DNA from 4 places in the Shinella yambaruensis genome. Region 1 is predicted to be linked to each of the others. Evidence: predicted binding sites of a transcription regulator. Region 1 holds the regulator's gene; each other region holds the start of a gene.
The links. The regulator LexA, encoded in region 1, represses DNA repair genes until DNA is damaged. The targets are predictions, from matches to a motif close to TGTTCNNNNTGTGTTCNG.

Region 1 (2,200 bases):
GACGTGCTCGATGCCGGCCGGCTGACCGTGGCGGCGGCGATGAACCACCCCGTCTTGCCGGTCTATGCCCGCCCCCGCATCGCCCTGCTCGCCACCGGCGACGAGCTCGTCCCGCCCGGCACGCCGCCCGGCGCCAGCCAGATCATCGCCTCCAACACCTACGGCGTCGCCGCCCTCGCCCGGGAGGCCGGCGCCGAGGTGATCGACCTCGGCATCGTTCGCGACGACAGGCAGGCGCTGCTGGAGGCCGTGCGCCACGCGCTGACGCAGGATATCGACGTGCTCGTCACGCTCGGCGGCGCCTCCGTCGGGGATTTCGACCTCGTGCAGCCCGTGCTCGGCGAGGCGGGCATGGAACTCGATTTCTGGCGCATCGCCATGCGCCCGGGAAAACCCCTGATGGTCGGCCGGCTCGGCGCGGTCCAGGTGGTGGGCCTGCCCGGCAATCCCGTTTCGAGCCTCGTCTGCTCGCATCTCTTCCTCGCCCCCCTCGTGCGCCGCCTCGCCCGCCTGCCGGCGAAAGACCGGCAACGTCCGGCCGTCGCCGCCGTGCCGCTCAGGGAGAACGACCACCGGCAGGACTATGTCCGCGCGCGCATCGCCCGCGGCCCCGCCGGCGAACTGCTCGTCACGCCCCTCGACAAGCAGGATTCCTCGATGATGAAGGCGTTCGCCGTCTCCGAAGGCCTGCTCGTGCGCCCGCCCCACGCCCCGGCGGCCCCGGCGGGCACGCCCTGCGCGGTTCTTCTCCTGCGCGAACCTGCCGCCTGAACAGTACTATTATTGTTTCAGCAACCCCTTGCGGAACACATATGGAACAGATAGTGTCTGTTCTGGATTTGTTTCACACGATTCTCGGTGGAGGGGCCATGCTCACGCGCAAACAACAGGAACTTCTCCTGTTCATTCATGAACGGATGAAGGAGTCCGGCATTCCCCCCTCCTTTGACGAGATGAAGGATGCGCTGGATCTCGCCTCCAAGTCCGGCATCCACCGCCTCATCACGGCGCTGGAGGAGCGCGGCTTCATCCGGCGCCTGCCCAACCGGGCCCGCGCGCTGGAGGTGATCAAGCTTCCCGAGGCCTATACCCAGAGCCTGCAGCCGCGCCGCGGCTTTTCGCCGGCGGTCATCGAGGGCAGCCGCGGCAAGCAGGCCCCGGCCGCCGCCCCGCCGCAGCGCACGCCGATCGCGGAGATCCCGTCTTCCGTCTCCGTACCGGTCATGGGCCGCATCGCCGCCGGCGTGCCGATCTCCGCCATCCAGAACAACACGCATGACATCACCGTGCCGGCCGAGATGATCGGCAACGGCGAGCACTATGCGCTGGAGGTCAAGGGCGACTCGATGATCGAGGCCGGCATTCTCGACGGCGACACGGTCATCATCCGCAATGCCAGCAGCGCCAATCCCGGTGAAATCATCGTGGCGCTTGTCGACGACGAGGAGGCGACCTTGAAGCGCTTCCGCCGCAAGGGCGCGTCCATCGCGCTCGAAGCGGCAAATCCCGCCTACGAGACCCGTATCTTCGGGCCGGACCGCGTGAAGATCCAGGGCAAGCTGGTCGGCCTCATCCGCCGCTACAACTGATCCTTCGGAAGATCGAAGGTGCCGGTGCGCCAGTCATAGGTGCGATGGCGGGACCACGGCCGGTTTAGGCTTTCGACGGCCGGCGTGATATCGGCCCCGGAGAGAGCGCCGGATGCGCCTTCAGGATCCGGCCGGATCTCAAGGGCGCCGGTTCGCCTCAGATGACGCGCCGTCACCAGGCGGGCGCCCGAACGGCAGACCTCCAGCCGGAGGGCAAAGGGAACGACGACGAGATCGGCGGCGTCGCAGGCCGTGCCCAGGAAGGCGACGTCGTCCAGGGTGACGATCCGCCAGCCGCTCGGCGAGACGGCGGCGCAGAATGCCTTTGCCTCGCAAACGAAATTGTCGCCCTCTCTCGCCGCCGTGAAAGCCGCGGCCATGGCGTCCCTCGCCTTTTGCCGGTCGGCCTTGCGCCGGGGCCGTTTCCGGTCTCCGGTTGCACCGGAGGGCTCGCCCGCGTCCTCGATAGTCAATCCCGCGCTCCGGCGGATGTCCGGTTTTGCAAGATCGCCGAGCCGGAGGGCGCGCCGCCACTGCGCATAGATGAAGTCCGGCGGCCGCGCACGGTTCGTCGCGACGGTTTCGCCATGAAGGATGGCGACGAGGCGGCC
Region 2 (2,200 bases), 720 kb from region 1:
GATGACGCGGTAGTTGAGGCCGAGCGTGACGAAACGGTCTTCGAATTCGCGCATCTGGAAGGAGGCGCGCACGAGGATCGCCATGTCGTTTAGCTTGTGCTCCTTGCGCTGGAGCTGCTCGATCTCCTCGCCGACGGCGCGGGCCTCTTCCTCCGAATCCCAGGCGGCGTGCACGACGACCTTGTCGTCGTCGGGATCGCGCCGGTCGGTGAAGAGCGTCTTGCCGAGGCGATCCTCGTTGTGGGCGATGAGATGGCCGGCGGCGCCGAGGATATGGGCGGTGGAGCGGTAGTTGCGCTCCAGCTTGATCACCTTCGCGCCCGGGAAATCCTTCTCGAAGCGCAGGATGTTGTCCACCTCCGCGCCGCGCCAGCCGTAGATCGACTGGTCGTCGTCGCCGACGCAGCACACGTTCTGCGGCGTGCCCTTCGGCCGCTGGGCGAGCAGGCGCAGCCACATGTACTGCGCGGTGTTGGTGTCCTGGTACTCGTCGACAAGGATGTAGCGGAATTTCTGGTGGTATTCGGCCAACACATCCGGATTGGCGCGGAACAGGCGGATCGGGTGCAGCAGGAGGTCGCCAAAGTCGCAGGCGTTCAGCGTCTTCAGGCGGTTCTGGTAGGCGACGTAGAGTTCGCGGCCCTTGCCGTTGGCGAAGGCACGCGCGTCGCCCTCGGGGATCTGCGCCGGATCGAGGCCCTTGTTCTTCCAGGTGTCGATCATGCCGGCGAACTGTTTTGCCGGCCAGCGCTTGTCGTCGATGCCTTCCGCCTGGATGATCTGCTTGATCAGCCGCACCACGTCGTCGGTGTCGAGGATCGAGAAATCCGACCTGAGGCCGACGAGTTCGGCATGGCGGCGCAGCAGCTTGACGCCGATCGAGTGGAAGGTGCCGAGCCAGGGCATGCCCTCGACGGCGCCGCCGACGAGGAGGCCGATGCGCTCCTTCATCTCGCGTGCCGCCTTGTTGGTGAAGGTCACGGCCAGCATCTGGCTGGGAAAGGCCCGGCCGGTGGCGAGGATATGGGCGATGCGGGTGGTGAGCACGCGCGTCTTGCCGGTGCCGGCGCCGGCGAGCACCAGCACGGGGCCGTCGAGCGTTTCCACGGCCTCGCGCTGCTCGGGGTTGAGGCCGGAGAGATAATCCGGCGCCCGGTGCGCATCGCGCGCCGCCATGGCGCGCGCGGCGATGCCGCCCGTCGGCTTGGCCGGTGCCGCGGGCTTGCCGGCGAGCTGCGGGTCCTCGTCGAAGAAGGGAATGTCGTCGTAACCGCTGATCATGCGGCTCAATGTAGTGATTCGGTCCCGAAAGGCCAGTTTTCCGTTCTGCTTTTATTCCGCGGGGAAGAAGATTGGCCGGAAGATTGTGGAAAGCGGCGGCTGTCAGGGCTTTCGGCGGTCGGCGTCGAAGACGTCGTCCACGGGCACCTGCAGGGCGGTGGCGAGCTGGTTCGTCTTGCCGGCGAGCGAGACGATGGACAGCAGTTCGGCATATTGCCCGTCCGTCATGCCCTTGGCTTTCGCGGCGGCGGTGTGGGAATGGACGCAGTAGCTGCAGCCGTTCGTCACCGAGACGGCGATGTAGAGCATTTCCTTGACCAGCGGATCGAGCGTCGAGGGCGTCGCCATGACGGCCTTCACCTCCGCCCAGGTGCGCTCCAGCAGCGCCGGGTCGAAGGCGAGGTAGCGCCACATATTGTTGACGAAGTCCGATTTGCGGGTGGCGCGGATATCGTCGAACACCGCCTTGACGCGCGGGTCGGCTTCCAGATCGTCGGCGGGCTTGACGGTGCTCATGGTTCCTCCGGGGGAATTGGCCGGCGGCGGAACCGCCGGCCGGATGGGGATCAGGCCAGCGCGATGACGCGGGTCGGGCCGCCCGTGCCGCCGCGCACCTTGGGCGCGCCGACGATGAGGGTCGCGCCCCTGGCCGGAAGCTCTCCCAGATTGGCGGCCGCCTCAAGCCCCCAGTGGCCCGAGGCGAGCCAGGAATAGTGCGTCGCGAAATCCGGCGAGATGCCGTAGTCGAGCGAGAGCGTATCGACGGCGATGCCGACCGCGCTCGAATTTTCCGCGAGATACTGCACCGCTTCGACATGGAAGCCGGGGAAGTGCATCTTGCCCTCGCCATCGGCATTGCGGAACTTGTCGGTGCCGAGATGCTTGTCCCAGCCGGAAAGCAGCGCGACGCAGGCCTTTT
Region 3 (2,200 bases), 300 kb from region 1:
TGAGGCGGCGCAGATGCGTCACCAGCTCGTCATAGCCCGCGATATCGTCGAAGAAGGTGGTTTCGGCCGACACGCTCTTGGCCGGGTCGTTCGGGTGCACCTCCCGGTCGTCCTGCCCGCGGGAGAGGTTGAAGAGCCGCTTGCCCATCACGCCGTAGCGACGCATCAGGTCGGTTTCCTCCATGGTCTGCAACTGGCCGACGGTGCGGATGCCGTCGCGCTCCAGCGTCTCGGCGAAGGCCTTGCCGACGCCCCAGATGAGGCGCACCGGCTTTTCGCGCAGGAAGTCGAGCGCCTCGGCCACGCCGATGACGGAAAAGCCGCGCGGCTTGTTGAGGTCCGAGGCGACCTTGGCGAGGAACTTGCAATAGGAAAGGCCGATCGAGATCGTGATGCCGACCTCCTTCTCCACGCGCTGGGCGAAGCGGGCGAGCACCCGGGCGGGCGGGTCGTGGTGCAGGCGTTCGGTGCCCTTGAGCTCCAGAAAGGCCTCGTCGATGGAAAGCGGCTGCACCAGCGGCGTCAGGTCCTGCATCATCGCGCGCACCTGCCGGCCCACGGCGACGTATTTCTCCATGTTCGGTCTGATGACGACGGCGTTCGGGCAGGCCTCCAGCGCCTTGAACATCGGCATGGCCGAGCGCACGCCATGGATCCGCGCGACATAGCAGGCGGTGGAGACGACGCCGCGCTTGCCGCCGCCGACGATGACGGGCTTGTCGGCAAGCTCCGGATTGTCCCGCTTTTCGATCGCGGCGTAGAAGGCGTCGCAGTCGATATGGGCGAGCGTCAGGCCGTAGAGCTCGTCATGATAGACGAGGCGGGGGCTGCCGCAGGCACGGCAGCGGCGCAGATTGGCCGGCTGCCCGGCAAGGCAGTCGCGGCAGAAGCCCGGAAAACGCGAGTCGGCGATGCTCATCGTATGGAACAAATATTGAACATCGCGACATTACTGCTTAAATTCACGAGTCTCAATAGTCGCCGGAGGTGAATGCATGACGACGCACAGGCAAGCGCGTGGCGACCCCGGCGAAGCGCCCGCTCAGAAATCCTCGCCGCCATATGGGCCGGAGAGGATGGCGTGGGCATGCACGACCGCCTCCGGCGTGACGCCCGTCGCCGCGCTGAAGGCGAGAAGCGTCGGCTCGTGGTCCATCAGGAAGCCGACGAGACCGGCGAGGAAGCCGGGATCGTTGATGGCATTGCGCACTTCGGAAGGGGCAACGCCGGTGAGCGCGAGGAAGCGCGACAGCAGCTCCGGTTCGCCGGCAAGCCAGCCGAGGATGGCGACGGCGGTTGCCTCCGCCTCGGCCACCGCGGGTGTATCTTTTTGGCTTTTCATCGTTTTCCCTCGGGAAATTTACCTTTTAATCAACCAAGTCACGCTAACGTTGATGCGGACAGGCTGGGTGATTTCGGCTCTGCCGCAACGTATCGATCTCCCAAAAGGTTGCAAGGCCGGTGAGAGGAACAGGGACGCACGATGCCCAAGCAGGTGATGATTGTCGAGGACAACGAGCTCAACATGAAGCTCTTCCGGGACCTCATCGAGGCGTCCGGCTATACGACCATCCAGACCCGTAATGGCATGGAAGCCCTTGATCTTGCCCGGAAATATCGCCCGGACCTGATCCTGATGGACATCCAGCTTCCGGAGGTCTCGGGCCTTGAGGTCACCAAGTGGCTGAAGGAGGACGACGAGCTCCATGTCATCCCGGTGATCGCTGTCACGGCCTTTGCGATGAAGGGCGACGAGGAGCGCATCCGCCAGGGCGGCTGCGAGGCCTATGTCTCCAAGCCGATCTCCGTTCCGAAATTCATCGAAACGATCAAAACCTATCTCGGCGACGCTTGAGGCGGAGGTCAGGGGCATGACAGCACGCATTCTCGTCGTCGACGACATTCCGGCCAATGTGAAGCTGCTCGAGGCACGGCTGCTGGCGGAATATTTCGACGTGCTGACGGCCGGGAATGGCTACGACGCGCTGGCCATGTGCGAGCGCACCCAGGTCGACCTCATCCTGCTCGACATCATGATGCCCGGCATCGACGGTTTCGAGGTCTGCGAGCGGCTGAAGGCCAATCCGCGCACCGCCCATATCCCGGTGGTCATGGTGACGGCGCTCGACCAGCCGTCCGACCGGGTGCGGGGCCTCAAGGCCGGTGCCGACGACTTCCTGACCAAGCCGGTCAACGACCT
Region 4 (2,200 bases), on a different replicon from region 1:
TCAGCAGGCTTCGGCGAGAATTCCTGCGGGAAATCCAAAATGTTGCGGATGGTTGCCGCGCGGAAGGAATAGATCGACTGAGCGTCGTCGCCGACGACAGTCAGGCCGCGGCCGCCCGGAGCCAGCGACATGAGGATCGAAGCCTGCAGCCGATTGGTGTCCTGGTATTCGTCGACGAGGATGTGGTCAAAACGGTTGCCGACATCCTCGGCCAGCTCCGGTTCGGAAACCATCTGAGCCCAGTAGAGCAACAAGTCGTCGTAATCCATGACGTTCTGCGCCTGCTTGGCCTCAACGTACGCGGCGAAAAGCTGCTTCAGTTCGTCTTCCCATTCCAGCACCCATGGATAGGACGATTTCAGGATCTCCTTGATCGCGACCTGCGAATTGACCACGCGCGAATAGATCGCGATGCAGGTGCTCTTCGTCGGAAAACGGGTCTGCTTTGACGAGAAGCCCAGCTCGTGGCGAACGAGGTTCATCAGGTCCGCGGAATCCTCGCGGTCGTGAATGGTGAAATCCACGCTGAGGCCGATCTGCTCGGCGTACATCCGCAGGAGCCGCGCACCAATGCCGTGAAACGTCCCGGCCCAGGCGAGCGCGTCGGTCATGATGGCGGCATTTTCACCGAGTACCTGCCGGCAAATGCGCTGCACGCGGCGCGCCATCTCGGATGCGGCGCGGCGGGAAAAGGTCATCAGCAGGATACGGCGCGGATCGGCGCCGTTGACGATCAGGTGCGCGACGCGATGGGCCAAGGTGTTCGTTTTGCCGCTTCCCGCGCCGGCGATGATCAGCAGCGGCCCGCCGATCCTGCCGTCCGGCAGGCCGACGCCATGCTCGACGGCTTCGCGCTGCCGGTCGTTCAGCTTTTCCAGATATGTAACAGCCATTTGTCCGTCGCTCGATCAGCAGATAGCACCGTCCGGAGCCAATCGCGGGAAGGGCGCGAAGCCGGAACATAGAATGAACATAACAGGATGGGATGCCAATGGAAACCCGTCCCGGCAGAGCCGCTTGCCACCCCTGACGGGCCTGACGGATCGAAGAACGCCTTGTGTTCCACCACGCCCGGCATGGCTGGATCGGTAAACAGATTTCATGGTAATTTGCTGGCGTGAAGGCGAGGGATACGGCGCTCGCCTCAACCGACTCCAAGAAGGTGTTGATGAAGCGACATGCTCCTGAAGAAGCGCCCATTCGGGACGACCCAAACTTCACGCACCTGCACCGCGCCTGCCTGTTGTGGGTCTATTACCTTCGCGCGGAAAGCGAGGTGAAGAAGCAGGCTTTTCTGTACGAAGCCGCGAAACATCTCATGCGGGTGCAGCCCTGCGGTGATGAAGGCGAGCTGGTCTATGTCCAGGTGTGGGACGCTATACGGCGCCGCGAGATGGCCAGCGCCCATGTCGAGACAAAGGTCGGCTACAACTATGTTCAGGCGAAAGACGACGGTAGCTTCAGCCATGCGAAGGTGCTTACTTATAAGCAGGGCGGCGAAGATGATAGAATTATCAGATAGTTAGTTCCGTAATGAAACTTATGCGACACAGTCAATAAGGTATTGTTTTAAAACAGAAAAATCACAGGTATTGTTGATGTGGTCTATCCGGCAGTCTGGTCCAAAAGCGCTGGGCCGTTGAACCTTGAGGCCATCCTTTACATCGAGCGTTCGTTGAGCCGCTCGACGTGATGACGGGCGATCGGGTGCTGCTGCGCTGTACATAGCTGAGATCCTCGATCGTGATCGATCTTTGACGATCGCCATCGTGTCTACGAATGCGCTGGTCCTAGTTCCAGTGATCGAGGCGCCCGCGATTTCATGCGAAGGGCGTTGGGTGTTGTCCCAAAGTTTGCGCGAAACCTCCGGCAAAAATGCGAACTGCTCGCGAAGCCGACATCAAGGGCAATCTCGATCAGTGATTTGGACGTTCGCTCGATGAGTAGCATGGCCTGTTTCAAGCGGATTTTCTCGTATGCCGCCGCTGGAGAAATGCCAGTTTTGTCATGGAAAATGCGTTCGAGCTGACGGCGTGAAAGGCCAACGCTCAACGCTATCTCGCCGATGCCGATCCGCTCGTCGAGATTTTGCTCCATGCAAAGCAGCGCGGCCTTGATACGCTCATCGAAATGCACCGGAAGCGAGATCGGTGCACGGCTCTGGACTTCGCTGCCGTCTCGCCGGCGCTCTAGTTGAAGA

Region 2: WMC41_RS12265 (ATP-dependent helicase) is a predicted target of LexA. The motif match lies at 1,323-1,340, and genes of this name have one in related genera.
Region 3: WMC41_RS07120 (DNA polymerase IV) is a predicted target of LexA. The motif match lies at 924-941, and genes of this name have one in related genera.
Region 4: WMC41_RS31010 (ATP-dependent helicase) is a predicted target of LexA. The motif match lies at 956-973, and genes of this name have one in related genera.

Annotation. Positions count from the first base shown of each region.
Region 1 covers NZ_CP150638.1:1,754,575-1,756,774, reverse strand. The annotation lists gene WMC41_RS08715 (molybdopterin molybdotransferase MoeA) at 1-771, shown strand, start outside; gene lexA (transcriptional repressor LexA) at 870-1,589, shown strand; gene WMC41_RS08705 (ComEC/Rec2 family competence protein) at 1,580-2,200, opposite strand, start outside.
Region 2 covers NZ_CP150638.1:2,472,357-2,474,556, reverse strand. The annotation lists gene WMC41_RS12265 (ATP-dependent helicase) at 1-1,281, opposite strand, end outside; gene WMC41_RS12260 (carboxymuconolactone decarboxylase family protein) at 1,384-1,797, opposite strand; gene WMC41_RS12255 (cyclase family protein) at 1,848-2,200, opposite strand, start outside.
Region 3 covers NZ_CP150638.1:1,450,799-1,452,998, forward strand. The annotation lists gene WMC41_RS07120 (DNA polymerase IV) at 1-919, opposite strand, end outside; gene WMC41_RS07125 (DUF3572 domain-containing protein) at 1,043-1,342, opposite strand; gene WMC41_RS07130 (response regulator) at 1,484-1,855, shown strand; gene WMC41_RS07135 (PleD family two-component system response regulator) at 1,872-2,200, shown strand, end outside.
Region 4 covers NZ_CP150642.1:302,768-304,967, forward strand. The annotation lists gene WMC41_RS31010 (ATP-dependent helicase) at 1-893, opposite strand, end outside; gene WMC41_RS31015 (hypothetical protein) at 1,169-1,522, shown strand; gene WMC41_RS31020 (GlxA family transcriptional regulator) at 1,774-2,200, opposite strand, start outside.